Regions from separate parts of the Cupriavidus sp. UYPR2.512 genome, predicted to be linked through region 2. Evidence: riboswitches for the same ligand, from Rfam matches in the RefSeq annotation. Region 2 holds a riboswitch; the other holds the start of a gene.
The links. Region 2 has a riboswitch for glycine ahead of A3A5_RS0131745 (D-amino acid dehydrogenase). Riboswitches for the same ligand answer to the same signal wherever they lie in the genome.
Positions count from the first base shown of each region.

Region 1: it holds a riboswitch for glycine, as region 2 does, so the genes downstream of both, gcvT (glycine cleavage system aminomethyltransferase GcvT) here and A3A5_RS0131745 (D-amino acid dehydrogenase) in region 2, are expected to answer to the same signal.

Region 1 covers NZ_KB903142.1:4,867-19,867, reverse strand. Annotated here, with positions in the region: gene A3A5_RS0123605 (YbdK family carboxylate-amine ligase) at 1-356, shown strand, start outside; gene A3A5_RS0123600 (YMGG-like glycine zipper-containing protein) at 381-884, opposite strand; gene A3A5_RS0123595 (alpha/beta hydrolase) at 1,023-1,886, opposite strand; gene A3A5_RS0123590 (OsmC family protein) at 1,897-2,370, opposite strand; gene A3A5_RS0123585 (MBL fold metallo-hydrolase) at 2,398-3,135, opposite strand; gene A3A5_RS0123580 (L-serine ammonia-lyase) at 3,208-4,584, opposite strand; gene A3A5_RS0123575 (DUF421 domain-containing protein) at 4,648-5,184, opposite strand; gene gcvP (aminomethyl-transferring glycine dehydrogenase) at 5,275-8,187, opposite strand; gene gcvH (glycine cleavage system protein GcvH) at 8,315-8,695, opposite strand; gene gcvT (glycine cleavage system aminomethyltransferase GcvT) at 8,796-9,923, opposite strand; glycine riboswitch at 10,021-10,147, opposite strand; glycine riboswitch at 10,169-10,256, opposite strand; gene A3A5_RS0123555 (glycine zipper 2TM domain-containing protein) at 10,329-10,556, opposite strand; gene A3A5_RS0123550 (UvrD-helicase domain-containing protein) at 10,837-12,933, shown strand; gene A3A5_RS0123545 (hypothetical protein) at 13,158-13,343, opposite strand; partial or broken gene A3A5_RS42135 (ATP-binding protein) at 13,406-13,649, shown strand; gene A3A5_RS0123540 (ABC transporter substrate-binding protein) at 13,652-14,797, opposite strand; gene hemN (oxygen-independent coproporphyrinogen III oxidase) at 14,993-15,001, shown strand, end outside.
Region 2 covers NZ_KB903175.1:1,778-16,778, reverse strand. Annotated here, with positions in the region: gene A3A5_RS0131755 (LysR family transcriptional regulator) at 41-952, shown strand; gene A3A5_RS0131750 (DUF1484 family protein) at 1,734-1,919, opposite strand; gene A3A5_RS0131745 (D-amino acid dehydrogenase) at 2,314-3,627, opposite strand; glycine riboswitch at 3,639-3,757, opposite strand; glycine riboswitch at 3,758-3,857, opposite strand; gene A3A5_RS0131740 (TonB-dependent receptor) at 4,075-6,351, shown strand; gene A3A5_RS0131735 (sialidase family protein) at 6,356-7,597, shown strand; gene A3A5_RS0131730 (hypothetical protein) at 7,594-8,097, shown strand; gene A3A5_RS0131725 (tripartite tricarboxylate transporter substrate binding protein) at 8,123-9,112, opposite strand; gene A3A5_RS0131720 (tripartite tricarboxylate transporter substrate binding protein) at 9,164-10,144, opposite strand; gene A3A5_RS0131715 (GntR family transcriptional regulator) at 10,171-10,920, opposite strand; gene A3A5_RS0131710 (amidohydrolase) at 11,047-11,901, shown strand; gene A3A5_RS0131705 (LysR family transcriptional regulator) at 11,924-12,844, opposite strand; gene A3A5_RS0131700 (NAD(P)-dependent alcohol dehydrogenase) at 12,938-13,951, shown strand; gene A3A5_RS0131695 (DUF2894 domain-containing protein) at 13,968-14,699, opposite strand; gene A3A5_RS0131690 (OmpA family protein) at 14,692-15,001, opposite strand, start outside.

The sequences.
Region 1 (15,001 bases), on a different contig from region 2:
CCGCCTATATCCAGATGCTGGCGCGCTACCTGTTGCTGTCGCGCCCCTTCATGCCGCAGGAAGACGATTACCTGGTGTACACCTTCAACCGCTTCCAGGCCTGCCGTTTCGGGCTGGAGGGGGAGTACGTGCATCCCAACGAACTGACGCGCATGCCGATCGCCGACCATATCCTGTCGATCTGCGACGCGCTGGTGCCACACGCCGAGGCACTCGGCTCGCTGGAGGCGCTGGCCAATATCCGCGCGCTGGCCGAGCGCCGCGACGGCGATGCCGAGTGGCTGCGCCAGGTCGATGCCGATGCGCGCAGCCAGCGTGAAACGGTGCGCAAGGCGTGTGACCGGTGGGCTTCCTGAGCCGGCGGCGAGCTGCCCTCTGTCTTATTTGACGCTGTAGCCGCGCCCCTGCATGCAGGCGCCCCAGGCCTGGTAGTACGAGCCCATCGCCTGGCTGGTATTGGCCGCCGCCTGCTGGTTGGCCGCGTTCGCCTGGCGGCGCGACTGGCGGTGCGCTACGCCGCCTCCCACCGTACCCGCTGCAGCGCCGACCGCCGCACCCTTGCCGGCATCGCCTGCCATCGCGCCCACCACGGCACCCGTCGCGGCGCCGCCCGCCGCACCCCGCACCCGCTGGCCGCTCTGCGCCTGGGCCGGCGGCGGGGCGTTGGCGGCCTGTGCCGGATCCACGCCGGTCTGCTGCTTGGCCCAGCTGTAGCACGCGCCGTCGTCGCTGGCCTGCTGTTGCTGGCTCTGGCCCTTGGCCGGATAGGCCATCGGCTTGTTCTGCGCCATGGCGTGGGCCGGGAATAGCGCCGGCGTTAGCGCGACGGCCGCGGCCAGTACGCCGAGGCCACGGCACAGCTTGCGATCCTGGCATTGCTTCATGATGATGTTCCCCCACGGGTGGTGTCGGCTACGCGACGCTGGACGCACCGACCGGTGCGCAAGTGGCGAGCCGTTCTGTGAAAGCCAGTATTTGCGGCCCGCAGGGGTAAGTCAAATCAGCGTTTTGACGGCCTGATGTTATTTGTTTGTGGTGGGTGGCGGGGACAGCAGGAACGCGACCGCTTCCTGCCACCAGGCCGTATCGACATGCCCGGTCCAGTCGTTATGCCCGGCGCCGTCGATCACCGCCAGCCGCCGGGGTTCGCCCAGCGACGCATAGAGCGCCTGGCCGAAGCGTGCCGGTACGATGGTGTCGCGTTCGGCGACCGCGACCATCACCGGGCGGCCGAAGCCTTCCAGGTTGGCCGCGCTGTCGTAGCGGTCGCGCAGCACCCAGCCGGCCGGCAGCCAGGGATAGTGATGCGAGGCAAGATGCGCAAGCTTGTCCCACGGCGTGATCAGCAGCACGCCGGCGACGCGCTCTCGCTGGCGCGCCGCGGCCGCTGCGGCCACGCCCGCGCCCAGCGACTCGCCGATCAGCAGCAGCGGGCCGCCGAACTGGCGCCGGGCCAGCGCAATGGATTGTTCTGCGTCTGCCACGAAGCTGCGCTCACCCAGCGCGCCGGTGCGCGGGCCGTAGGCGGGGTACTCGGCCAGGATCACGCGAATGCCCAGCTTCGTCAGCGCGCTGGCGTAGTAGTCGCGATGCCCGGCGTGCCCCGCGTTGCCGTGAAAGACCATGGCGGTGGCGCGCGCCGGCCCGGCCGGCTCGGCGACCAGTCCGCGAAAGTCCTGCGGCCCCGGCCAGGCGCGCAGCCCGGGCGAGACCATGTCATCGACCGACGCCTTATCCGGGAAGTAGAGGAAGTGATCCTGCAGCATGCTGATTCCGCCAAGCAGGACTAGTCCCGCACCGAGCCAGCGCAGCACCCTGCGGCGAACCGATTGAGTTCGCGGCGACACCAGATGCGCTGGCGCCGGTGCCGGGACGATGGCAGGCATGGCAACGCGCTCAGGCGCCGGCGAACACCGGTTCGCAGCGCACCTCGGTCCTGACCGAGTTGGCGATAAAGCAGGCGTCATGCGCGGCGTGGTGCAGGGCATCGAGCGCTTCGCGCGAGGGCTCCCGCTCGCCGCCAAACGTCACCTGCGGCCGCAGCGTCACCAAGGTCATCGCCATCTGCCCGTCCGCGTTTCTTGCCATCACACCCGTGGCCGCATCGAGGTAGCGGTCGACAACGAAGCGTTGCTTCGCCGCCAGCGACAGGAACCACAGCATGTGGCAGCTGGACAGCGAGGCGATGAACATCTCCTCGGGATCGACCGCGCTCGCATCCGACATCGGCAATGGCACCACTTGGGGCGACGACGATCCCGGTACTTCCGCGCCGCCGTCAAAGCGCAGCACATGCCTGCGGCTGTAGCGGTTGCCGGCGAAATCCTGCCCGTCGCGTTGCCACAGGACCTCTGCGGTGTATGTGGACATGCAAGAACTCCTAACGTTGGGAAAACCTCAGGCGCCGTGCGGCACGCTTTCGCCGTCGCGCAGGCCCAGGCGCTGGTTGGCCGGCACGGCGACATCGATCAGCTTCGGGCGCGGCAGGTTCAGGTTGCGCATCATCTCGATGAACTCTTCGCGCGTGCGGCCGGCGACGCGGCTGTTGTGGGCGCGCTCCTGGCCGATGGTGGACGAGGTACGGCCCTTGTAGTCGTGGGCCGGGTAGACCTGCGTGTCATCGGGCAGCGCAAAGAGCTTTCTGGTCAGGCTGTCGTAGAGCGTGCCGGCGTCGCCCGACTGGAAGTCGGTGCGGCCGCAGCCGTCGATCAGCAAGGCATCACCGGTGAAGATGCGGCGCACGACGCCGTCGGGCGTGGGCTCTTCCCACAGGTAGCTCATGCTGCCGGCGGTGTGCCCCGGCGTATGGATGGCGCGCAGCACCTGCTTGCCGAAGGCGACAGTATCGCCGTCGATCAGCTGCTTCTGGGCGGGCTTGATATCGCAGCCGGACGGGGCTGCCGTGTGCGCGCCGGTCTGCAGCGCGAGGTGGCCGGCCGAGGTGATGTGGTCGGCGTGGGCGTGGGTCTCGATGACCCACGCGAGGTGCGCGCCGGTGTCTTGCAGCAGCGCCATGTCGCGTTCGAGTTGGTGGTCGACCGGGTCGATCAGCAGCGCGTCCCCCGTGGCGGCGTCGATCAGCAGGTAGGTGAAGGTGGACGAGGTTTCGTCGAACAACTGGTGGAAGGTCTGCATCGCTGTCCTCTTCTTTTGCGATCGGGGAACGCCGCCATGATACGCCGCGCCATGCCGCCGGGCAGCAGGTTGTCAGCACTCCACGATATTCACCGCCAACCCACCCCGCGCTGTCTCCTTGTATTTCGTCTTCATGTCGGCCCCGGTCTCGCGCATGGTCTTGATTACCGAATCGAGCGAGACATAGTGGGTGCCGTCGCCACGCAGCGCCATGCGTGCCGCATTGACTGCCTTGACCGAGGCCATCGCGTTGCGCTCGATGCACGGGATCTGCACCAGCCCGCCTACGGGGTCGCAGGTAAGGCCGAGATTGTGCTCCATGCCGATCTCGGCAGCGTTCTCGACCTGCGCCGGGCTGCCGCCCTGCACCGCCGCCAGCGCGCCGGCGGCCATCGAGCAGGCTACGCCGACTTCGCCCTGGCAGCCGACCTCGGCGCCGGAGATCGACGCATTGAGCTTGTACAGCAGCCCGATCGCACCCGCGGTCAGCAGGAAGTCGACCACGCCTTGCTGGTTGGCGCCCGGCACGAAGCGGTCGTAGTAGTGCAGCACCGCGGGGATGATGCCGGCCGCGCCGTTGGTAGGCGCCGTGAGCACGCGCCCGCCGGCGGCGTTTTCCTCGTTGACTGCGATGGCATACAGGTTGACCCAGTCCATCACCGAGAGCGGGTCCGACAGCGTGCGCTCGGCGCGCTCGGTCAGGCTGCGGAACAGTTCCGGCGCGCGCCGCCTGACCCTGAACGGGCCCGGCAGCTCGCCATCGGTGCGGCAGCCGCGCGCCACGCACGCCTGCATCACATCCCAGATATGCAGCAGGCCGCTGGTGACGTCTTCCTCGCTGCGCCAGGTCAGTTCGTTTTCCATCATCAGCCGCGCGATGCTCTTGCCGCTGGCGCTGGCCATCTCGAGCATGTCCTTGCCGCTGCGGAACGGGTGCGGCAATTGTTGCGCGGCGTTGAGCACCTGCCTATTGGGTGCCCCCGCAGTGACCACGAAGCCGCCGCCGACCGACAGGTAGCGTGCCTCGCGCAGCGAGGCGCCGCCGGCATCGAAGGCATGGAACTTCATGCCGTTGGGGTGCTCGGCCATGGCCTCGCGGCGGTAGAAGGCGATGTGTTCCTTCTCGACGAAGCGCACGATGTGCTTGCCCAGCAGCGACAGCTCGCGGCTGGCGCGCAGCGTGGCCAGTTGCTTGTCGATGGAATCGGGATCGATGGTGTCGGGGGCCTCGCCCATCAGGCCGAGGATCACGCCCTTGTCGGTGCCGTGGCCCTTGCCGGTCGCGCCGAGCGAGCCGTACAGCTCGACCCGCACGCTTGCCACCTGCGGCAGCAGGCCGTCGCGCTCAAGCCCCTGCGCAAACATCAGGGCCGCGCGCATCGGGCCCACGGTATGCGAGCTCGACGGGCCGATGCCCACCTTGAACAGATCGAAGACGCTGACTGCCACGGAAAGTCTCCAGAATATCGATGGCCCGCGCAGGGCTCTGGCCGTCTTATGGGGGATGAAGAATCAGACCGGCTCGTCCATGCCGGGATGGCTCCAGATCGTGGGCGCAGCGGGGGCGGGGGCTTCACCCTGCGGGTGCTCGCGCCGCTTGACCGAGACCGTGCCGTCCGTCTCCAGGATGGCGAAATGGACCTGCCGGACGCTGTCGCAGCCGGCGTGGCGCAAGGCCTTGTTCAGGTCCTCAAAGCTGATGTGCTGTTGCTGCATCACGTCCCGGTAGACCTTGCCGTCGTGGATCAGCACCTGAGGGCGTCCTTCGACCAGCAGCTCCAGCTTGCGGAAGCGCCAGGTCAGGATGCCCATCATCGCGTTGGCGCCGACCAGCGTCACCGCCAGGATCAGCCCGGCGCCGACGGAGTTGTCGCCGCCATTCATGGCGTTCTGCACTGCATTGGAAATCACCAGCAGCAGCACCAGGTCAAACGGCGTCAACTGCCCGATCTGGCGCTTGCCCGACAACCGCAACAGGATCAGCACCGCGCCATAGACGATCAGCGCGCGCAGCACGAATTCCCACCAGGGGGCGCTCAGGTTCCACATGCAGCCTCCGCTCAGAAGCGGCCCCGCATCATGCGGCGCCGTCTGGTTTGAGCATAGTGCAGCGCCCGGCTGCCCGCCCGGGCCGCTGCCTCAGTCGACCACGTAATCGCTGACCGGCACGCAGGCGCAGAACAGGTTGCGGTCGCCGTACACGTTGTCGGCACGGCCCACCGGCGGCCAGTACTTCTGCATGCGCAGCGATGCCACCGGATACGCAGCTTCCTCGCGCGTGTACTGGTGGGTCCACTCGTTGGCGGTCACCACCGCTGCCGTGTGCGGCGCGTGCTTGAGCGGGTTGTCGTCGCGGTCGAAGGTGCCGTCGGCGACGCGGCCGATCTCCTGGCGGATCGCGATCATCGCGTCGATAAAGCGGTCCAGCTCGTGCAGGGCCTCGCTCTCGGTCGGCTCGATCATCAGCGTGCCCGGCACCGGGAAGCTCATGGTCGGGGCATGGAAGCCGTAGTCCATCAGGCGCTTGGCCACGTCTTCATTGCTGATGCCGGTGTCCTTCTGCAGCGGGCGCAGGTCCAGGATGCACTCGTGCGCGACCAGGTCGTGCTGGCCCGTGTACAGCACCGGGTAGTACGGCGCCAGGCGCTTGGCCACGTAGTTGGCCGCCAGGATCGCGTTCTCGGTGGCGGCGGTCAGGCCCGCCGAGCCCATCATCGCGATATACATCCACGAGATCGGCAGGATGCTGGCCGAGCCGAACGGCGCCGCCGACACACCGCCGATGCCGCGGTCGTCGCGGCGGTAGCCGACGCTGTCCTGGTTGGGCAGGAAGTCCGCCAGGTGCGCGCCGACCGCGACCGGGCCCACGCCCGGGCCGCCGCCGCCGTGCGGGATGCAGAAAGTCTTGTGCAGGTTCAGGTGCGACACGTCGCCGCCGAACTGGCCCGGCGCGGCGGTGCCGACCATCGCGTTCATGTTGGCGCCGTCGACATACACCTGGCCGCCGTGCTGGTGCACGATCTCGCAGATCTGCTGCACGCCCTGCTCGAACACGCCGTGCGTGGACGGGTAGGTGATCATGATCGCCGCCAGGTTCTGGCTGTGCTGCCCGGCCTTCTTCGCCAGATCATGCAGGTCGACGTTGCCGTTCTCGTCGCAGGCCACCACCACCACCTTCATGCCGGCCATCTGCGCCGACGCCGGGTTGGTGCCGTGCGCCGACGACGGGATCAGGCAGATGTCGCGATGGCTCTCGCCGCGGCTGGCGTGGTAGGCGTGGATGATCAGCAGGCCCGCGTACTCGCCCTGCGAGCCGGCGTTGGGCTGCAGGCTGACCGCGGCGTAGCCGGTGGCGGCGCACAGCATGGCCTCGAGCTGATCGATCATCTCGCGGTAGCCCACGGTCTGGTCCAGCGGCGCGAACGGGTGGATCTGGCTGAACTCGGGCCAGGTCACCGGGATCATCTCGCTGGTGGCGTTCAGCTTCATCGTGCACGAGCCCAGCGGGATCATGGTGCGGTCCAGCGCCAGGTCCTTGTCGGCCAGCATGCGCAGGTAGCGCAGCATTTCGTGCTCGGCGTGGTGCGTGTTGAAGACCGGGTGGGTCAGGTATTCGCTGGCGCGTGCCAGCGCCGCCGGGAAGGCGTCCTGCGCGGCGGCCTCGAGCTTGTCGAAGTCCAGTTCGGCGGGCAGCGGCTTGCCTTGCGTGAAGACTTCCCACAGCGCGACCACGTCGGCGCGGCTGGCGGTCTCGTCCAGCGAGATGCCGACGCGCGTGGCGCTGATATGGCGCAGGTTGATGCCGCGCGCGGTGGCGGCAGCGTGGATGGCATCGGTGTTGAAGCCGGTCTCCAGCGTCAGCGTGTCGAAGAAGCTGGCGTTGGTGCGCGCGAAGCCCAGCGCCTGCAGGCCGGCGGCCAGCGTCGCGGTCAGGCGGTGCACGCGCTGCGCGATGCGCTTCAGGCCCTGAGGGCCGTGGTAGACGGCATACATCGACGCCATCACCGCCAGCAGCACCTGCGCGGTACAGATGTTCGAGGTGGCCTTCTCGCGGCGGATATGCTGCTCGCGCGTCTGCAGGGCCAGGCGATAGGCCTTGTTGCCCTGCGCATCGATGGTCACGCCCACCAGGCGGCCCGGCATCGAGCGCTTGAATGCGTCCTTCACCGCCATATAGCCGGCGTGCGGGCCGCCGAAGCCCAGCGGCACGCCGAAGCGCTGCGAATTGCCCACGGCCACGTCGGCACCCCATTCGCCGGGTGCGGCAATCAGGGTCAGCGCCAGCAGGTCGGCGGCAGCCACCACCAGGCCGCCGGCGGCGTGCACGGCGGCGGCGATGGCGCGGTAGTCGTTGACGTCGCCGTTCACGCCCGGGTACTGCAGCAGCACGCCGAAGGCGTTGGCCGCGGCGGCATCGGCGGCGGGGCCGACCTTGACCTCGATGCCCATCGGCAGCGCGCGCGTGCGTACCACTTCCAGCGTCTGCGGCAGCACGTCGTCGGCCACATAGAAGGTGTTCGAGTCGTGCTTGTTCACGCGCTGCAGCAGCGTCATGGCTTCGGCCGCGGCAGTGCCTTCATCCAGCATCGACGCATTGGCGATATCCAGCCCGGTCAGGTCGGTGACCATCTGCTGGAAGTTCAGCATCGCTTCCAGGCGGCCCTGCGAGATTTCCGGCTGGTAAGGCGTGTAGGCGGTGTACCAGGCCGGGTTCTCGAAGATATTGCGCAGGATGACGCCGGGCGTGACGGTGTTGTAGTAGCCCTGGCCGATAAAGCTCTTCAGCACGCGGTTCTTGCCTGCCAGGCCGCGCAGCTTTGCCAGCGCGGCTTCCTCGCTCAGCGGCTCGGTGAACTCGCCCATCGGCATGCCGTCACGGCGGCGGATGGCGGCGGGGATGACGGCGTCGATCAGCGCGGCGCGGCTGTCATAGCCCAGCACCTTCAGCATGTGCTGCTGTTCGGGGGTATCGGGGCCGATATGGCGGGCGGCGAAGGCGTCGCGCGCCTCCAGTTCGGCCAGCGTGGGCCGGTTCACTTGGGCGGCGTTCATGGGAAGCGGGGCGTTCCTTGGCAAGAACCTCGTGGGGTGCGCGCCGGCCGGTGGTCAGCCGGGACGGCGCGCGTCTGTCTGCAGTGGCCGGTCCGCCGCCAAGCGGCAGGGACCGGCGCCGCCGGCGTCAGGCGCCGACGCTGGCCTTGTAGGCGTCGGCCGACATCAGGCCGTTGACGTCGTCGCCGTTGGCCGGCTTGAGCTTGAACAGCCACGCGTCGAAGGCGTCGGCGTTGACGCTCTCCGGGGCGGCCGTGGCGGCCTCGTTGACCGCGATCACTTCGCCGGCCACCGGGGCGTAGATGTCGGAAGCGGCCTTCACCGATTCCACTACCGCCAGCGCGTCGCCGGCACCGACCGACTTGCCCACTTCGGGCAGTTCCAGGAAGACGATGTCGCCCAGCGCATCCTGCGCGTGGTCGGTGATGCCGATGGTGAGCGTGCCGTCGGCTTCGACGCGTACCCACTCATGCGACTCGGTGTATTTGAGGTCAGCGGGGAAATTCATGAAGGTTCTCCGGATACAGATCTGTTTCTTGTTGGGTGATGCCTGCCCGGCGCAAGTAGCGAAAAGCGCCGGCAGGCGAGGGCGACCGTTGGTATGAGCCTCAGCTCACGAGTGCCTTGCCATTACGCACAAACGGCAGTTTAACCACAGTCGCGTTGAGTTTGCGGTCGCGGATCTCCACCTGCACGGTATCGCCCACGGCGACACCCTTCGGCAGGCGGGCAAAGGCGATGGACTGGGACAGCGACGGGCTGAAGGTGCCGCTGGTGATTTCACCGTCACCGGCCGCGGTGATCACCTTCTGGTGGGCGCGCAGGACGCCGCCCTTGTCGCGCAGGATCAGGCCGAGGAATTGCTGGCGCGAACCGGCCGCGGCCAGCGCCGCCTTGCCGGTGAAGTCGCGCTCGCTTTGCAGGTCCACCGTCCAGGCCAGGCCCGCATCCAGCGGCGAGGTGTTGATATCCATGTCCTGGCCGTACAGGTTCATGCCGGCTTCCAGGCGCAGGGTGTCGCGCGCGCCCAGGCCCGCCGGGCGCACGCCGGCGGCATGCAGCTTTTCCCAGACAGCGGCAACGTTCTCGGCCGGCACCACCAGTTCGAAGCCGTCTTCGCCGGTGTAGCCGGTGCGGGCCACCATGATCTCGCCGATGGCCGGGTCCTGGACCACGGCGGCGTTGAAGGGCTTGAGCGTGTCCGAAGGCTGGGTCGAGGGGAAGGTACTCCACACCCTGGCGCGGGCGTTGGGCCCCTGCACGGCGACGATGGCCAGAGGCTGCACGCCAGCAGGCGCAACATCTTCACGGCGCGGCGTGATGGTCACATCACTGCCGGTGGCGGCATTGCGCGCGCGGATCCATTCGATGTCGCCCAGCGCGGTGCTGGCATTGACCACCAGGCGGAAGCGGTCCTCGGCAAAAAAGTAGACGATCAGGTCGTCGATCACGCCGCCTTTCTCATCGAGCATGCAGGCGTAGAGCGCCTTGCCCGGGGTCTGCAGCTTGTCGACATTGTTGGCCAGCAGGCCGCGCAGGAAGCTGCGGGTATTGGCGCCGGTGAGGTCGACCACGCACATGTGCGACACGTCGAACATGCCGGCGTCGGTGCGCACAGCATTGTGTTCTTCGATCTGGGAGCCGTAATTGACCGGCATGTCCCAGCCGCCGAAATCAACCATGCGGGCGCCGAGGGCGCGGTGGATGGCGTTGAGGGGCGTGGCCTGGAGCGTCATGGAATCCTCGGGGCAGTCTCGGTTGGCGAAAACAAAAAAGGGCCATCCGCCGCAACGCTCGCCGCGCCTGAATGTGGCGTAGCAATCCGCTGCGGCGGATGACCCCTCTGTCCTCGATACCTGAGAGATTACAAGGCGGATCCTGATCGGACCCCGTCCTCGTGCGCCCCTTCGGTGGGCACGCTCGCCACGAATGGCGGGTGCCGCTCTCCAGAGTGCGGCATGCATCGTGTGCATATTGCATGCCGATCCGATCGGTCCGTGGTGCCTGAGAGTTTTCGGGTGATACCCCTTCGGCGGCGCAGGCGATGCGCGCTCTCCCGGTCGGATGCGCGCAATGTACGGGAGGCCCCGGCCTTTGTCAAACCAGCCAGGAGGAGCCTGCCGTACCTGCGGCGGCCTGGCTTACTTCTTCTTGTCGTCAGTGACAACGTTACCGATCACGCCGCCCACGGCCGCGCCACCCAGCGTACCCAGCGCACTGCCTTCGGTGAGGATGGCGCCGCCCACGGCACCCGCGCCTGCGCCAATGGCGGTGTTACGTTGCTTCGGGGTCATGTCCGAGCAACCGGCAAAGGCCGCGACGGTCACACCGATCAGGGTCACCTTGGTCAAAGTCTGCAGGGTTTTCATTATTGGCTCCGATGTGATGATTTAAGCATGTCAAGCCCGCCGCGCAGGCCGGGGACATATCAGTTAGAGCGTTGGCTTGCGCGATTGGCTCCGGCCTTTACGAAGTGTTACGCCGGTGACACAACCGGCCCCGTCAACGCGGTTTGCGCTGACTGACCTGCCGCGGCCAGCGTGTTAACATCGCCAGCTTTGCCGCCGCGCCCGTTTTGGGGTGCTGGCGTGTCCCGCCTGGCCTTCCGCTGTTCCTGCTGATTTCGCTGCCTCCAACCGCATCCCTCGCATGACCCATGGCCTGAACCCCGCCCAATCCGAAGCCGTCCGCTACCTGGACGGCCCTTGCCTGGTGCTGGCCGGGGCGGGCTCCGGCAAGACCCGGGTGATCACGCAGAAGATTGCGCATCTGATCGAGGACAAGGGTTTCGAGCCGCGCCATATCGCCGCCGTCACCTTTACCAACAAGGCCGCCAAGGAGATGCAGGAGCGCATCGGCAAGCTGATGGAGGGCAAGACAACGCGCGAGGGCAAGCGCATCCCGCTCAAGCAGCTGACGGTCTGTACCTTCCACTCGCTCGGGGTGCAGATCCTGCGCATGGAGGCCGAACACGTCGGCCTGAAGCCGCAGTTTTCGATCATGGATTCGGACGACTGCTTCGGCCTGATCCAGGAGCAGCTGGGCACCACCGACAAGAAGCTGATCCGCGGCGTGCAGGGCACGATCTCGCTGTGGAAGAACGGCATGGTCGATCCGGAGGCAGCGATCGCGCAGGCCGCCAATGCCGACGAGCACCAGGCCGCGCTGGTCTACCGCAACTACGTGGCCACGCTGCACGCCTACCAGGCGGTGGATTTCGACGACCTGATCCGCCTGCCCGCCGAGCTGTTCGCGCGCAATGAAACCGTGCAACTCAAGTGGCAGAACCGCCTGCGCTACTTCCTGGTCGACGAATACCAGGACACCAACGCCTGCCAGTACCAGTTGCTCAAGCTGCTGGCGGGCGGCTCGCACCTGCGCGCGCCGGCCTTTACCGCGGTCGGCGACGACGACCAGGCCATCTATGGCTGGCGCGGCGCCACGCTGGACAACCTGCGCGGGCTGCAGACCGATTTCCCGGACCTGAAGGTGATCAAGCTGGAGCAGAACTACCGCTCCACGGTGCGCATCCTGGAAGCGGCCAACGCGGTCATCGCCAACAACCCCAAGCTGTTCGACAAGAAACTGTGGAGCGAGCACGGCATGGGCGACCCCATCGCCATCCACCCGATGAACGACGAGGAGCACGAGGCCGAGTCGGTGGTGTTCCGCCTGTCCGCGCACAAGTTCGAGCGCCGCGCGCAGTTCCGCGACTACGCCATCCTGTATCGCGGCAACCACCAGGCGCGGCTGTTTGAGCAGATCCTGCGGCGCGAACGGATTCCCTATGTGCTGTCGGGCGGCCAGAGCTTCTTTGACAAGGCCGAGATCAAGGACATCTGCGCCTACCTGCGCCTGATTGCCAACCCCGACGACGATCCCGCCTTTATCCGCGCCATCACCACGCCGCGCCGCGGCGTGGGCAACACCACGCTGGAAGCACTGGGCACCTTTGCTGGCCAGGCCAAGGTGTCGCTGTTCGAGGCCGCGATGATGGGCGGCATCGAAGGCAAGCTGCAGCCGCGCCAGCTGGAGCCGTTGCGCGTGTTCTGCGAATCGATGGTGCGGCTGGCCGACCGTGCGGCCAGGGATCCGGCCACCGTGGTGCTGGACGACCTGATGCAAGGCATCCACTACGAGGCCTACCTGTATGACAGCTTCGACGAACGGCAGGCGCAGTCGCGCTGGACCAATACGCTGGAATTCCTGGACTGGCTCAAGCGCAAGGGCACCAAGCCCGAAGGCGCCGAGGGCGAGGAAGCCACCGGCTTCGACAATGCCGACGGCTTCGGCAGCGAAGGCAAGAACCTGCTCGAGCTGACCCAGACCGTGGCGCTGATGAGCATGCTGGAAGGCCGCGAGGAAGATCCCGACGCGGTGCGGCTGTCCACACTGCATGCGTCCAAGGGGCTGGAGTATCCGCACGTGTTCCTGGTCGGCGTGGAAGAAGGCATCTTGCCGCACTGCCGCGAAGACGAGGACATGAGCGACGAAAAGATCGAGGAAGAGCGGCGGCTGATGTATGTCGGCATCACCCGCGCCCAGCGCAGCCTGCATGTCAGCTGGTGCAAGAAGCGCAAGCGCGCGCGCGAGACCTACTCGTGCCAGCCTTCGCGCTTTATCGGCGAGATGAAGCTGGAGGAAGCGCCTGCGCCGGTGGATGAAACCCCGGCGATGAGCCCCAAGGACCGGCTCGGCGCGCTCAAGGCGCTGCTGGGAACCGGCGCCAAGACAGCCCCGGGCTGAACCGGCGCTACAGTCCCGATACAAAGGCCTACCAGGCTGACAAGACGCCGGATGCGGACGTGCCTAGTATGGCGGCTGTGCTGCTCGCGCCGTTTGCGCGGGTGGCGCCGCGGCAGGCCCGCCCTGTCTGCCTGCTGCGCCGGACGTCTCGTTCGGAACTTCCCTGTTATTCGGCCCCCGGCGCGTGAAGCGTGCGAGGGCGTTTTTTTGCGGCGGCTGCGAACCTACCGCTGCGGTCCGCCCGGCGGCGGCATCAGCGCGCCCGCGGGCGGCAGGCCCAGCCAGCGCGCGGCTTCGGGCGAGGCGCGCAGGCGCCGCCGTTGTGCTGCGTCGAGGCTGTCGTCCAGCGCCAGCCAGCGTTCGCGCAGCGCGCGGCGGTCCTGCTCCAGTGCATCGCGCAGCCGGTCCATGGCCTGCGCGCGCGGCCGCAGCGGCGCGTCGGGGGTTTCGTCGGCAGTCTCGCGCAGCAGGCGCGCGTGCCGTGCTGACCGACTGCCCGCAGCGCGCGCTGATCGACATCTGCGACAACGGCCCCGGCATCCCGCCCGACGAGCTGCCGCGCGTACTTGAGCCGTTCTACCGCGTCGAGTCCTCGCGCAGCCGCGCCACCGGCGGGGGTCGGCATGGGGTTGTCGATCGCGGCCGACATCGCCGCGCGCCATGGCGGCGAGCTGACCCTGAGCAACCGCCCCGAAGGCGGCCTGCGCGCGCGCCTGTCCTACCGCGCGGCTGACACCGCCAGCGTGACGTATTGCGAGCCGCGCTGCCCGTGCGTGAAGTCGAGCGGAAAGTCGCCCACGTCCACGCGCCCCTGCAGCGCCCGCCGCATCTCGGCCGCGCCGCTGCCGCGCAGGCCGGCCAGCGCGCGCGCCAGCCACGCCGCGCCGATATAGCCGGCCAGCGTGGCCGGCGACGGCGGCTCATCCAGGTATTGCTTCATGCGCGCCACGTGTTCCTTTACCACCCGCAGCGTGGCCTGTTGCGGCCCGGGCGCGATCTGGGTCAGCACCATGCCCCCGTTGTAGCCAGCACCGAGGATCTCGCGCGCGGCGGTGGCGCTGACCGACGACAGCCCGACCAGGAAACCGTACCAGCCCTGCACCGCCAGCGCGCGGCCCAGGCCGGCGTAGGCAAGGGTATCGCCCGCCACGATCACCGCGCCCGGGCGGGTGGCGGCGATGCGCCGGGCAGCGGCATCGGGGTTGGCATCGAGCGGCACCGCGCGCGTCCCGGTCTGCGCCTCCAGCCGGGCCAGCGACGGGGCCGCGAAGTCCGGCGCCAGGGCCAGCGCGATGCTGGTCAGGCCATAGCTGCGCAGCTGGCGTACCGCCGCGTCCAGTTCGGCCTGGTAGTCGGCGCGGGTGAACCAGACGTTGTCGGCTGCCAGCCCAAGACCCGACAGCGGCGCCACGATCTGCACGCCGCGCCGGCTCAGCTCGGCCGATGCGGCCAGCGCCGGCAACAGCCGGTCGCCCGGGCCGAACAGCAGCTCGGCGCGGTCGGTATCGGCCAGCGACACCGCCTGCGCCAGCGCGCGGCGCGGGTCGGGATCGGCGTCGCGGACGACGTGCGCGATGCGCACCGGGCCGCTGCCGGCGTTGACGGCGTCGAACATGACCTTGGCCCCGGCCAGGTAGTCGCGCGCAAGGTCGGCTTGCGCGCCGCCGCGGTCGAGCAGGTGGCCGACCACGACCGTGCGGCGCGCCGCTGCCTGCGTCGTCTGCGGCAGCGCTGGCCAGGCGGGCAGGGCCAGCGCCGCGCCGGCGGCGGCAAGCAGGCGGCGCCGTTGCCGGGCTGGTGCTGCCAGGTGGCTGCGCAGCGGTGGGTACGGCGGGTACGTCGGAGTCTGGTCGGGAGTTGGCATTGCAGGGGCAGGTGAGGCGCGGGCCGGCGGTGGCGCGCAGCGTATCCGCCACACATGACACCAATGTGACGCCCGCCGCCCCTCGGCGCCGCGCGTCGCCGGCAGGTCCAATGCCCGCGCTTGACGGTGGTCAACGCGCCAGCGGCGGGGCAGTCCTACGATGGGCCGTCGCCCACCCATACCCCCGCGCCCCCAATGAACCCG
Region 2 (15,001 bases):
GCCCACGGACAGCGGATGGAGGGGTATTAGTATGATCAGAATGACCGACGTCGATCTACGGTTGTTGCGCATATTCAAAACGGTTGCTGACTTGAAAGGTCTCTCAGCAGCGGAATCTGCACTCAATATGAATTTGTCCACGATAAGCTCCCACATGACGGATCTCGAAAAGCGACTGGGCCTAAGGCTATGCGAGCGCGGTCGGCGGGGCTTCCATCTGACCGAAGAGGGCCATTCTGTTTATCAGGCGGCCGAGAGCTTGCTGAACTCGGTGGAAGAATTCCGGGCGGAAATCGGCGCCATACGTCATGAGATCAGCGGCGAGTTGGCAATCGGCGTTGTAGATAACACCATCACCGACGTGCAGGCTCAAATTACGGATGCGATCCGCGCCGTCAAGCAAAAAGGCGGTGATCTCTTTTTGAAAATGGAGATCAAATCCCCAGACGAGATCGAGGCCGCGGTGCTTGAGCGGAAAATACATGTTGGCATCGGACCCTTCCGTATTATGAATCCCGGTTTGACGTACCTGCCACTCTACACAGAGAATCTACGTCTTTACTGCAGCCATCGTCACCCTCTTTTCAAATCGGCTCCGAGTGACATCAACACAGAGGATTTGCAGAAGCTGGATTACGTTGCGCGGGGTTATATGCGCGAATCCAGGGAGCTGAGCGACGCTAGCAACTTTAAAGTAGCGGCCACCGTCTATCACATGGAAGCCGTCGCGACACTCGTTTTGTCAGGCAACTTTATCGGCTTCCTTCCGGAGCATTATGCCTTGCAGTGGGTCAAGCAAGACCTGATGCGAGCGATAAATCCCGCGTTTCTAAGCCACAGCGCCGAATTCTCTCTTGCGTTGCTAAAAGGTCGTGAACAGACGATGGCTGTGCGAGTATTTGTAGATGCGTTGCAATCTTCTTTACAGCTCAATCGACGTATGTCAACGTAGCTCCTGCATTTGTGACCCCGAGTTCGACGGTTTCGCGCGCAAACTGTTGATGCCGAAAGCAGCGATTTTTCTCATGGCGACGTTTGGGAGGGGAGACCATTGTGCATCGGGGCATTTCCGAATGCGGCTGCTAGCCGAAGTCCGGCGGTCGCGAGAGGCGACATCTTACGCACAGTTTCAACGGCGGATGCCGTGACGCGACGCCGCTTTTCGGCGAACGAACGACTCCTGGCTGAGTGAAGTTGCCATTTGAATGTCTCGCAGACGTATGGGCCGAAAGTCGCTTCATGGCCGACAGCGGCCCTACCCGCCGCATGACCCCTGCCTGCGCCTGCACGCCAGTCCACTCAGTTCCGGTTTTCCAGTCAGCAAAAGCGCGCCTGCTCCGGTTAACTCCGGTTTCCTACAGCTGGTCAGCTTCGACCGCTCATGGCCAACAGTGGCCCTACCCGGCGTGGGAATCCCCGCGCAGAACACCAGTCCGGATGATTCCGGATTTCCAGTCCAGCAAACTGGTCTGTAGTCCGGCTATTGATTGCGGAAGGGTCTTCGGTCCGATTACCACACGCTGGCCGGCACTCAACTGGCCGGGGCGGTGATTGGACTGCGCGGAGGACTGGGCTCTCGGCTGGGCTCAGTCTGGTATGACGTGTTTTGTCGGTATGCCGCCCGCGGCGTTCCATACGGCCGCGTTGGCGGCTGGGTTGCAGGTGGTGTATCAGTTCTGATTCCCGCAGGACGAGGTGTGACAGTGCAGAGTCACCGTCACACCCGCGAGCTGCTATTGCAGCCGCTGTCGTTCAGTCATCAGCCCATCAAGCTGCGTCTTCACCATGCCAAGCAGGCAAAGCGCGCTGAAGCAGCCCTCCGAGCGTTCGCTTTCGTGATCCAGGAGTACGAGAACACCGTCAATTCCTGCGCGAACCTGCTGCAGACATTCGTTGGTCATTTCATCGATCGTTGTCATTGATTCCCCACTAGTGAATGCGCGCCACTCATTTCCACATGAGGGCGGCGGGCCAGACAGCGAGGGTGGAAAGACCGGTCTAAGGTGGGGAACCGGCCAGCCTTGCGGCTGCCTCGCCCGGCCCGCCAGGGAACCAGCTTGGTTCGTGCGAGCACACAGGCGTTGCACGTTACAAGCGCAACGCCTGTCCACCTTAAACATCCGGGCTTTCCACACCCGATCATCGGTGATCCGATGACGCCACCAGTATTTCCTGTCGGTACCGGGGAATCGATGAGAGACGTCGCATTTCCAGGCGCGGGCGAAGTTTGAATCCATGCAGCTGATTCAGAAATCGCTGACTCTTGAAAATGCGCGTGCGGCTTACTTACCTGAGCCCTTTACCCCCGCAACATCAGGCCTGGCCCAGTGCCAGGGCAGCGCCCGGTACCGCAGCCGGCGCGGTTCCCAGCGCCTTGTCAACGACCCCCGCCACCAAATCCGCCGTCACCGCCGACAAAGTCCACCCCAAGTGCCCATGCCCGGTGTTGTAGAAGATGCATGCCGCACGCCCGCGCCCCACGCGCGGCAGCATGTCCGGCATCATCGGCCGCAAGCCCGCCCAAGGCACCACGCTGCGCGTGCTGACGCCAGGGAAGCACTGCTGCACCCATTCCACCAGCGGGCGGATGCGGTCGGCGCGGATATCGCGGTTGTAGCCGTTGAACTCGGCGGTGCCGGCCACGCGGAAGCGGTCGTCGCCCAGGCGGCTGGTGACCAGCTTGGTTTCGTCGTCGAGCAGGCTTACCACCGGTGCCGCGGCGCGGCTGGCTTCGTCGGTCAGGTTGACCGTGATCGAATAGCCCTTGACCGGATAGATGTTGACCCGGTCGCCCAGCCCCGCGGCCAGCGCGCGGCTGGCGGTGCCGGCGCAGATCACGGCGCCGTCGAAGCTGGAGGTGGCCGTGTCGGCGCCGTCCTGCACCGTCACGGTGGCGCGCCTGCCGTCGGTCTTCACCGCCCGCACGTCCTGGCCGTACAGGCAGCGCACGCCCAGTCGATCGATGGCTGCCGCCAGGCCGTTGGTGAACTTGTGGATGTCGCCGGTGGAATCGCTCTCGGTGAAGTAGCCGCCGTAGTACGACCCGGCCAGCGTCGGCTCGATCGCGCGCATCTCCCCGGGCGTCACGGCGCGCCGCTCCAGTCCGCCCTGCGCCAGCAGCGCCGATACCCGGCCGGCATGCTCGAAGCCGGCCTTGTCGCGGTAGATATGGAGAATGCCTTCCTTCTTCAGGTCGAAATCAATGCCTTCCTGCGCCGCCCAGGCGAACAGGTGCTCACGCGCCGCGATGGCCAGGCGCGCGGTCTCGATGGTGTTGCGGCGGTAGTGGGGGATCGCTGCGATGAACTCGGCGAACCAGGACAGCTTGTGCCAGTTCGGCCGGGGATTGACCAGCAGCGGGGCGTCGTTGCGCAGCATCCACTTCATGCCCTTGACGATGGTCGACCAATGCGTCCAGACCTCGGCGTTGGAGGCCGACAACTGGCCGCCGTTGGCGAACGAGGTCTCCATGGCGGCATAGCGGTGCCGTTCGAACAGCGTGACGGAGAATCCGCGCCGGGCCAGCGCGTAGGCAGTGGTGACACCCGTGATGCCACCGCCGATGACAGCGATTGATTTCATGATCTGCAGGTTCCAGGAACGTCGATGGTGGGAGCCCGGACGCAATATGCGTGGCGGACGCCCCCTCTGTTCTGGACCTGAGAGATTCACGACACCCGGCCGCGAGGGCGGGGCGCGCTTGCTCCTTCGGTATGCCGGCGGACGATAGTGTCCGGCATTCTTCAGAGTGCACTGACTGGTGATGCCGGTCCTTTTGCCTGAGAGTTTCCGGGGCGGTTGCTCCTTCGGCGCTGTCCGCGGCGGGCGCCGCGCGCAGTCTCTCCCTGCATCACGCTGGCTTGAGGCCAGTCGTGGCAATTTAGAGACTAGGCCCTGTATTGGATATACGGGTTAACGCGGATATGGGCGAATATGGCCCGGCAGCCCGCGTCGCTATGTCGCATCGGCCTGCATCCCCATGCCCCATAAAATGTCAGCGCTCGCTCTCGGGGAGAGGCGCCGTATGCTGCGCTCAGGTGGGGCGAGCCAAAAAGACGACAAGAAGGTTTCCCGGTGAAGAAAAATCGCATTGCGCTGGCCGTTTCGGCGGTGCTGATGGGCCCCGCTGTTGCCGCCGCGCAGGCGGTGGACGCGCCCGCGCCGCTGCGGGAGGTGGTGGTCTCGGCCAAGTCAGAGCGCGGCGAGACGCCGGCCATACCGCCCAACGCGCCCTCGCCAGCCTACGGCATCAGCAGCCGCCGCATGGCCGACTTCAATGTGGTGAACACGGAAGACGCCCTCAAATACGCGCCCAACCTCGCCGTACGCAAGCGCTTCATCGGCGATATGAACTCGATCATCTCGGTGCGCAGCACCAGTTCGCGCCAGTCGGCGCGGGGGCTGGTCTATGCCGACGGCCTGCTGCTGTCCAACCTGCTGGGTTCGGACTTCAGCTTCCCGCCGCGCTGGTCGCTGGTCAACAGCGCCGAGATCGAGCGCATGGATGTGCTGTACGGCCCGTATTCGGCGCTGTATCCCGGCAACTCGCTGGGCGCGACGGTGCTGATCACCACGCGCACGCCGCAGAAGTTCGAGGGCGATGCCAGTGTGCAGCTGTTCACGCAGCGCTTCGGGCTGTACGGCACGCACGACAACTTCAACGGGGTCCACGCCAACGCCTATGTGGGCGACCGCGTCGGGCCGTTCTCGTGGCTGGTCAGCGTGGACCGGCAGGACAGCAAGAGCCAGCCGCTGAGCTTCTATACCGCGGCGCGCTCCACCCGGCCCGCGGGCGCGGCGGACACGCCGGTCTCCGGCGCCTACTTCGACCAGGACCAGACCGGCCGCGACCGCGTGGTGATGGGCGTGAACAGCGAGGGCGTCACGCACACGGTGCAGGACCAGCTCAAGCTCAAGCTTGGCTACGACATCACCAATACGCTGCAGGCCCAGTTCACCGCCGCCTACTGGCAGCAGGACCGCTCCAGCGCCACCGGCAGTTACCTGCGCGATGCCGGCGGCAATGTGGTGTCGGGCGGTCCGGTCAATATCGGCGGCTACCAGTATGTGATTCCCGCCAACGCCTTTGCGCCCGGCAATGGCGAGGACGCGCGCTGGCTCTACGGGCTGTCGCTGCGCACGCGCAACGAGACCGGCTGGAATTTCTCGGGCGTGGCGTCGCTGTTCGATGTCAGCAAGGACATCAGCCGCAGCGCCAACACCGTCGGCAGCGGGCCGGGCACGGTGACCTATGGCGACGGCACCGGTTGGCGCACGCTCGACCTGAAGGCCGACTACCGCCCGCAGCAGCTGCAGGGCGGGCACTGGGTCACGTTCGGCTACCACTATGACAACTATCGGCTGAGCAACACTTCCTACAACACCTCGGACTGGCAGGCGGCCACCATCACCGCCTTCAACAACGCCTTTGCCGGCAAGACCGAGACCCAGGCGCTCTATGCGCAGGACGCCTGGTACTTCGCCGAGGACTGGAAGCTGATCCCCGGCGTGCGCTACGAACACTGGCGCGCCTATGACGGCAGCCGCAGCCAGCCCGGCGTGGATATCGGCTACCCGGTGCGCAGCGAATCCAACTGGTCGCCCAAACTGGCGCTGGAGAAGGCATTCGGGCAGGACTGGCTGGGCCGCTTGTCGCTGGGCCAGGCCTATCGCTACCCCACTGTCAGCGAGCTGTTCCAGGGCCGCATCACCGGGACCGCGCTGACTAACAACGATCCCAACCTGCGGCCCGAGCGATCGTTCTCGAAGGACCTGACCTTCGAGCGCACGGTGGATTCTTCGTACTTCCGGGTCTCGGTGTATGAGGATGATATCCGTGATGCACTGGTCAGCCAGACCAACACCACGGTATTCCCGACCGTCACCAGTTTTCAGAACGTCGATCGCGTGCGCACCCGCGGCATCGAGCTGGCCTATGACGCGCGCGATGTGTTCGTCAGCGGCTTCGACCTGTCGGCCAGCGGCGCCTACAACCATTCGAAGACACTGGAGAACGCCAACAACCCGGCCTCGGCGGGCAAGTATTTCTACCGCATCCCCAAGTGGCGCGCCAACCTGGCCGGCACCTATCGCATCACGCCGGCCTGGGCCGGCACGCTGGCCATGACCTATTCGGGGCGGCAGTACAATACGCTCGACAATTCCGACATCCATCCCGACACCTTCGGCGGCACCAGCAGCTTCCTGACCTTTGACGTCAAGGTGACGTACAGGCCCGCGAAGAACGTGCGCCTCGGGCTTGGCATCGACAACCTCACCGACCAGCGCTACTACGTCTACCACCCGTATCCGGGCCGGACGTTCTACGCCGAGGCGAAACTCTCCTTCTGAGCACGTGAACCTGACCACAACCATGCAAGGCGTTCGCCCCGGTTTGCGCTTGATCGTTGCCGGGCTGATGATGGCCTGTGCCGCGCTGGGCGCGAGCGCGCAAACGCACGGCGATCACAGCGGCCACGGCGGGCAGGCCAAGGCCGCGAAGATGAGCGAGCTGGGCACCGGCGCCGCTTTCGATCGAGACGGCAAGCTGTGGATCGCCTACAAGGACGGCCCCTATGTCGCCGTGCGGGCGTCGAGCGATGACGGCCGCAGCTTCGGGCCGGCGCGGCATGTCAACAGCACGCCGGAAGCCGTCGCCGCCGATCATGAAAGCCGGCCCAAGGTCGCCACCGGGCGCGACGGCGAGATCTTCGTCACCTGGACCCAGCCGCTGCCCAAGCCGTGGACCGGCTTTATCCGCTTTGCGCGCTCCACCGATGGCGGCAAGTCCTTTGACGAACCGCTGACGGTGCATGCCAACCGCGACCAGATCGCACACCGCTTTGACGCCATCGCGGTGGACCACGCCGGGCGCGTCTTCGTCAGCTGGATCGACAAGCGCGACGTGGTTGCCGCCGAGGCGCGCAAGCAGCCGTATGCCGGTGCCGCGGTCTACTACGCGGTCTCGGCCGACCAGGGCAAGACCTTCCAGGGCGACTACAAGATCGCCGACCAGTCGTGCGAATGCTGCCGCATCGCCCTGTCGCCCACGCCCGACGGCAAGATGCTGGCGCTGTGGCGCCATGTATTCCCGCCGAACGCGCGCGACCACGCGCTGGCGCTGCTGGGCACCGACGGCAAGGCCACGCCGATGCAGCGCGCCACCTTCGACGACTGGCGCATCGACGCCTGTCCGCACCACGGCCCCGGTGCTTCGGTTGCGCCCGATGGCACGATGCACATGGTCTGGTTCAACGTGCGCGAAGGCAAGCCCACGGTCTCGGTGGGGCGCTGGAAGGACGGCAAGCTGCTGGCACAGCGCCCGCTGGAAGACCCGCGGGCGCAGCATGCCGACATCGTCGCGCTGAACGACAACGAGATCGCGGTGACCTGGAAATCGTTCTACGGCCAGCAGACACGCCTGTCGGCGATGTTATCGCATGACGGCGGCAAGACCTGGCAGACCCGCAAGCTGGCCGGCACGGAGCGCGACTCGGACCAGCCGCACCTGCTGCAGCACGCCGGCCGCGCATATGTGCTGTGGCGTACCGAGGCCGAGGGCTTCCAGGTGTTCCCGCTGGGCAAGGAGGGCGCATGATGCCATCCCGCCGCAAGCTGCTCGCCGCTGCCGTCCTGGCCCTGGCGATGACTGCCGCCAATGCCGGCAGTGCGCCGGCCGACCGCGTCGCCGTGTTCGCATCGGCCAGCGCCGCCCAGCTGGCAGCCAGCCAGAAGGGCAAGCCCTTTGTGCTGGCGGTGTGGTCGCTCGACTGCATCTATTGCAAGCGCAACTTCGACGCCATCGGCAAGCTGCGCGCGCAGCATCCGGACCTGCGCGTCGTCACGCTGGCGACGGACAATGCCGATGCGCTGCCACAGGTGCAGCAACTGCTCCGGCGCGTCAGGCTGACGCGCAACGCGTGGGTATTCGGGCACGAGCCGCAGGAGCGGCTGCGCTATGCGGTCGATCCGGACTGGATGGGCGAGATGCCGCGCACCTACTTCTATCGCGCCGATGGCCAGCGGCAGGGCGTGTCCGGCGTGATCAGCGACGCCGACTGGGGCAAGCACCTGCGCTGGGCTGGCATCGCCGGCTGAGGCTGCGCCGGGAGCGGCTGTCGGTTCAATCCGGCTTGATCCCCGCGCGCGCAATGATGGGCTTCCAGCGCTGCTGTTCCTGCGCGATAAAGCGCGAGAACTCCGCCGGCGTGTCGCCCACCACAATCGCCGCATCCGCGCTCAGGCGCTCGACCGACGACTTGCTCTTTACTGCTTTCACGGTGGCGTCCGCCAGCTTGTCGGCGGCCGCCTGGGGCAGAGATGCCGGTGCCAGCAGGCCATACCACTGCGTCATCTCGAAGCCGGGATAGCCTTGTTCGGCAACCGTTGGCACGTCAGGCAACTGGGGAATGCGCTGGGCCGTGCCGGTGGCGATGCAGCGCAATTTGCCGGCCTTGATGAACTGGATGATCGCCGGCGCGCCGACGGCGGCCGCGTCCAGCCGTCCGGACAACAGGTCCGTGATCTGCGGGCCGCTGCCGCGATACGGCACATGGGTGATGAAGGTGCCGGTCGCGGCCTTCAGGTATTCAAAGGCCAGGTGGCCGGCGCTGCCGTTGCCGGCCGAACCGTAGTTCAGCTTGCCAGGCTTGCTCTTGGCCAGCGCCACGAACTCCTTCAGGTTCTTCGCGGGCACGTCGGGGTGGACCACATACAGGCTTGGCACCTTCGACAGCAGCGAGATGGCGCGGAAGTCCTTGACGGGGTCGTAGGGCAGCTTAGGGAAGATAAAGGGATTGACCGCCAGCGTGCCGATATGGCCGAGGATCAGCGTGTGGTTGTCATCGGCGCGCGCGACTTCGCCCATCGCGATATTGCCGGCCGCGCCGGGCTTGTTCTCGACAAAGACTGACACGCCGAGCAGCTTGGTCAGCTCCGCCGCGGTGGAGCGCGCCACGATCTCCGAGCTGCCGCCCGGCGCGAACGGCACCACCAGCCGGATCGGCTTGGCCGGCCAGGCCTGGGCGCGGGCCAGCGTTGGCGCCAGCGCGCAGGCACCCAGCGCCGCGGTGGTCTTGAGCAGGTGGCGGCGAGTGGGATTCATTGGGGTCATCTTTATCTCCTGAAGGTTCTGTAGGCTGGGCCGCGATGGGGCAGGGCGGTGCTATTCGGGCTTGATGTTGCCGTCCCGGATGACCTTGGCCCATAACCGGGCCTGCCCGTCGATGAATTGCCGTGCCTGTGCGGGCGGCGCAGCCACGACCTCGCCGCCCAGCTCGGCCACGCGTTGCCGGATCTCGGGGCTGGTCATGACTTTCTGCAGGGCGTCAGCGAGCTTCGCTGCGATCGGGTCCGGCGTTGCAGCGGGCAGGAAGGCCGCGTTCCATTCATAGACCTCGTAGCTCGCCACGCCGGCTTCCTGCATGGTGGGCACGGACGGCAATGCCTGGGTGCGGGCATGGCTGGTCACCGCCAGCGGCTTGAGCTTGCCGGCCTTGATGTGCTGCAGGCTCGAAGCCACGTTGGCAAAGAACAGCGGCACCTGGCCGGCGATGACATCGGTCATGGCGGGGCCGCCGCCCTTGTAGGGCACATGCAGGAGATCGACCCCCGCGCGCTGCTCGAACAGCACGCCGGCCAGGTGCTGCGCCGAGCCATTGCCCGAGGACGCAAAGGCGATCGAGCCTGGCTTTTGCCTGGCCATGGCCAGGACGTCGCTGACCTTGCTGGCGGGAAAGCTCGCCGTGGCCACCAGCACATTGGGATAGCGTGCCAGCACGCCGACCGGCCGGAAGGCCTTGGCCGGATCGTAGGGCAGGCGCGGATAGAGGCTGGGATTCACCGCATAAGAAGAGGCATCGACCATCATCGTGTAGCCGTCCGGTGCCGCCTTGGCGACATAGGCGGCACCGATCTGCCCGCCGGCACCCGGGCGGTTCTCGACGACGACGGTCTGGCCCAGTTCACGCCCGAGGCCCGGGGCGATCAGCCGTGCCATCAGGTCCGCGCCGCCGCCCGGCGGATATGTCACCACGATCGTGACGGGGCGTGTCGGCCAGGCCGCGGCGGTGTCGGCAGCCTGTGCCAGGGTAGTGGTGGCGATCATGGCCGCGGCCGTGGCGGCGATCGCGTGGCGTGCGTGCATGGGTCTGTCTCCTCGGGTGCGGTCCGTCAGCGGACGTCAGCGGTATAGCGAAAGGCAAAGGCGTCACCCCGCGTCAGCCGGTATTCGATGCAGCTGCCGCCCAGATCGAATGCGAGCCGGGTCACGACCGCGCACGGATGCGCAGCCGGCAAGTCCAGCAACGCCGCCTCGTCGGCCGCCAACGTGCGGAAGGTCACTTCATCAACGGCGCGATGGACCGTAATGCCGCAGGCGCTGCCCAGCAGCGGGTAGAGCAGGTCGCCCCACTGCGCCGGCGGGAGTTGCTGCAGGGCTTCGCAGCGCGGCAGGGGCAGCCAGATCGATTCCAGCAGCCGGGGCGTGTCCTCCAGCCAGCGGCGGCGTGAGATCGCCAGCCCGCGCGCGCCCGTCGGCAGCCCGAAGCGGGTGGCCATGGCCTTGTCCAGGCGCACGGCGCGGCACGACAGGATTTCCGAGCGCGGCACCGCCGGCGCGTCATCGGCGCCGCCGAAGCGGAAAAACCGCATCAGGCTGGCCCCGCTCAGTCCCTTGCGCACGAAGGTGCCCTTGCCCTGCACTCGCTCCAGCAGGCCCTGCTGGACCAGCACGGCGATGGCCTGCCGGATGGTGCCCAGCGCAATGCCGAACTCCCTGGCCAGCGCGCCTTCGGCAGGAATGGCGCTGCCGGGCGTCCACGCGCCGGAAACGATCTTTGCCTGCAGTTCCGCCGCGATCTGGCCGTAGCGGCTCAGGCCCGCGGCCGGGGTGGTTGTCTGGAGCAGCGCGTTGTCTCGCATGCCGAACCCGTGCTAAATTGATGTCAATATCGACGTCCTCTAGAGGACTAGAATACTGACGCGGATTCGGATGCCATATCCGGATATACCCGCGCCACTGAGCCGCGCCACGGAGGGGGCTGACTGATGAGCAAGCGCGCTTTGCCGCTGGTGGATACCCACTTCCACGTCTTCGATGCCGGAGTGGCCGCGCCATCGGCCCGCTACCGGCCGCCCTATGCCGCCGACCTGAAGGACTGGCACGCCCGGCTTGCGGAGCTGGGAGACCTGTATGGGGTAGTGGTGCAGACCAGCTTTCTCGGCACCGACAATTCGGCGCTGCTGGCCGCGCTGCAGGCCATGCCCGGGCGCTTGCGCGGCGTTGCGGTGGTCGACCCGCAAGTGACGGACCAGGAACTGGCCACCTTGCACGGCGCCGGCGTGCGGGGCATCCGCCTGAACCTGTATGGCGATCCGGACTGGCAGCGCATTGCTACCGCGCCGTGGCGCGGGCTGTTCTCCCGGATCGCCGTGCTGGGCTGGCATCTCGAACTCCATACCAGCAACGGCGATGGCGCCATGGTGCTGGCGCAGCTTGACGCGGCCCTTGGCGATGCCGGCGCGCCGGTCGTGCTTGACCACTTTGGCCGGCCCGGCCCCGCAGGAACCGCGGATGCGATCTTCGACGTGGCCACTGCCGTGCGCGCGCGCCGCCAGGTCTGGGTGAAGATCAGCGCGCCGTACCGGCTTGCATCCCCTCAGGACTGGCACGGGCTTGCGCAGCGATGGCGCGAAGTCGTGGGCGATGACCGCTTGCTGTGGGGCAGCGACTGGCCATGGACCAATCACGAGGCGCCGGCTCGGGTCGACGAGTGCCGGATGCTTGCCGCATGGCCAGGACAAGGGACGTCCGGTGACAGCGAGGCGGCCGGCGCGGCCTTGTCCGCTGCGCTCCGGTGGCGGAACGCCGCAGCGTTGTACGGGTTTGCGGTGAAGGGATAGCGGGCGACTTGCGCCGCCGGCGTCAAGCCAGCGCCAGCACCCCGGGAATCGCCTCCACCAGCAAATCGATCGTCACCCTCAGCTTGTGCGGCAGGAAACGGGTGCGCGGCCACACCAGGTGCAGCGGGGTCCGGATGACTGAGGCTTGCGGCAGCACGCGCACCAGCGTGCCCCGGTCCAGCGGCTCCCGCACCAGCCACAAGGGGACATTGACCAGGCCCGCGCCACGTATGGCCGCTGCGGCGATGGTGTCGATATCGTCAAAGCCGAGGGGGTGAGACAGCTCCGGCCGCGCGATATTGCCGTCGGGACCGGCCAGTGACCAGGGCACGGACTCGCCGCCATGCATGTAGACGAGGCAGCGGTGCGAGGCCAGGTCGGCAATGCTGGCCGGCGTGCCATGCTTGCGCAGGTAACCGGGCGCGGCGCAAAGCACCATGGCCTGCATGCCCAGCGGACGTGCCACCAGCATGTCGCTGTCCGGCAGGCGCCCGCTGCGGATGGCCAGGTCGATGCCGTCGTCGGCAAAGTCGACCAGGCGGTCGGTGAAATTCCCTTCCAGCCGCAACTGCGGATGACGGTCCGCCAGGTCCAGCAGCAGCGGCGCCACATGGTGGCGGCCGAACACCACCGGGGCGCTCACGCGGACCCGGCCGGCCACTTCCCTGCGCCCGGCTTCCAGCATGAGCTGGGCGGCATCCAGGTCTTCCAGCGCCTGGGCACAGCGTTCGTAGAAGGCCTGGCCGTCGTCGGTCAGCGCCAGGCTGCGCGTGGTGCGCACGAACAGGCGCGTGCCGACGCGGGCCTCAAGCCGGGCGATGGCCTTGCCGATGGCCGAGCGCGTCAGCCCCAGGCGCGCCGCGGCCTGGGCAAAGCTGCCGGCCTCTGCGGCGGCCACGAAGGCGGAGATCCCGGCCAGCCGGTCATGGGTAATTGGTTCCATAAGATCTACATGGGAAGGACATCGATTGCCCAATGGAGCTGGCAGGGAATCAGTATAGTGGGTTCACCGTTTTCAACAGACCGGAGTACGCCCATGACCTCCTCCATGCAACGCTGGCAACTGTCGGCTTTCGGCCGCAACAACCTGAATCGCGTCGACGCGCCCATTCCCGTGCCCGGTCCCGGCGAGGTGCTCGTGCGCGTCCATGCAGTGGCCTTGAACTACCGCGACCTGCTGATCATCCAGGACGGCATGGGCATGCCCGTGCAGCCGCCACTGGTTCCGGGGTCGGACATGCGCGGCGAGGTGGTGGCGATTGGCGAGGGTGTTGCCGACTTTGCCCCTGGCGACGCCGTGATCAGCACCTTCTTCACCGGCTGGCTCGATGGCGTGCAGCCGCGCCACAGCAAGCCGCTGGGCGTGCCGGGTCCCGGCATGCTTTCGGAATACGTGGTGCTGGCCGAGGACTCGCTGGTGTCGGCTCCGCGCACGCTGGACGCCGCGCAGGCCAGTACGCTGACCTGCGCCGGCCTGACGGCCTGGCAAGCCCTGGCTGAGGCGACGGTGACGCGGCCCGGCGACACCGTCGTGGTGATCGGCACCGGCGGCGTGGCCCTGTTTGCGGTGCAGATCGCCCGCGCACAGGGTGCGCGCGTGATCGTCGTCTCCGGCAGCGACGACAAGCTGGCACGCGTGCAGGAGCTGGGCGCGGCGCATGGCGTCCATCGCGGCAGCACTCCTGACTGGCCGGCTGCCGTGCGCGAGCTGACCGGCGGCCGCGGTGCCGACCACGTGCTGGAACTGGCTGGCGGAGACAACTTCGGCCGGTCGGTGGCGGCGCTGGCGCAGGGCGGCCGGATCTCGGTGATCGGCAACCTGCAGGGCGATGAACTGCGCGCCAACGTCTATCCGGTGCTGCATGGCCGCGTGACCGTCCAGGGGATCGGTGTGTCGCACCGGCGCGCGCTGCAGGACCTGGTGCGTGCCGTGGACTGGCTGGGGCTGCGTCCGGTGATCGAGCGCGAGTATGACTTCGGGGACTTGCCTGCGGCGCTCGACCACCTGGAACGCGGGGCCTTCGGCAAGGTGGTGGTGCGGCTGCGCTGAGGCGCAGGCCGGACTGCTATTTGCGAGCCTTGCCGCGCACGCTCTTTTTGGCTGCGGCGGCGCGCGCCGCTTCCTTCTCGGCCGCTGCCGCAGCGCCCAACTGCTCCAGCCAGGACATGCCCTCGACATAGGACAGGAAATGCCGCAGGTAACCCGGCGACGTCTCGCGCATCAGGGACAGCGAACGATGCACGAGATGGTCGGTATTGAGCGGCCCGGCATTCTCCGGCACGCGTTCCAGCGACAGGCGGAAGTGCTGCTCGACGCTGACCCTGGCCCAGGTCTCGCGGAAGTAGTCGGCCAGGGCATCGACCAGCGGCGCGTCCGACTGGGGTGCGTGTGCCGGCACCGGCGTGTGCGATCGCGCATCGTTCGAGGCGACCGCGACGGCGGGCCTGGCGCGCGCGGTGATGTCGTGCACGAGTGCGCCAAGCGCGCTGGCTGTTGGGCTGGCTGTTGGGCTGGCCATTGGGCCGGATGTCGGGCCGGATGTCGGCGTGGACGGCGCGGCACCATCGGCAACCTCCCTATCCTGGCCTGTGTACCGCTGCACGATGGCTGCATACGCGGCGACCAGGCCACGCAGGCGCTCATCCAGCAAGGCCCGCACCGCGCCGCTGTGTCCGGCGGAACGGCGGGCCAGCGCTTGCATCAGGCGGAAGCGCACGGGATCGGCCTGGTCGGCGCCGCTGGCCTGCCAGGAGTGCAGTTGCGCGCGGATATCGGCTGCCACGTCGACGCTAGCCATGCGGCTTCACCGTGCCCGCGGTCACGCGCGGCACCGGCGAGATTTCGACGCGCCGGTTCTTTGCGCGGCCCTCGGCATCGGCATTCGATGTCACGGGCTGCTGCGAACCGAAGGCGGCCGAGAACACCGAGGTGGGCGGGATGCCGGCATCGATCAGGGTGCGGGTCACGGTCAGGGCGCGCTGCGCCGACAGTTCCCAGTTGTCGGCAAAGCGGCGGTTGCCTTCGCGCACCTGCTGGTCGTCGGTAAAGCCGCTGACCATCAGGATCTCGTCGCGGCTGCGCAGATAGGCCGACAACGGT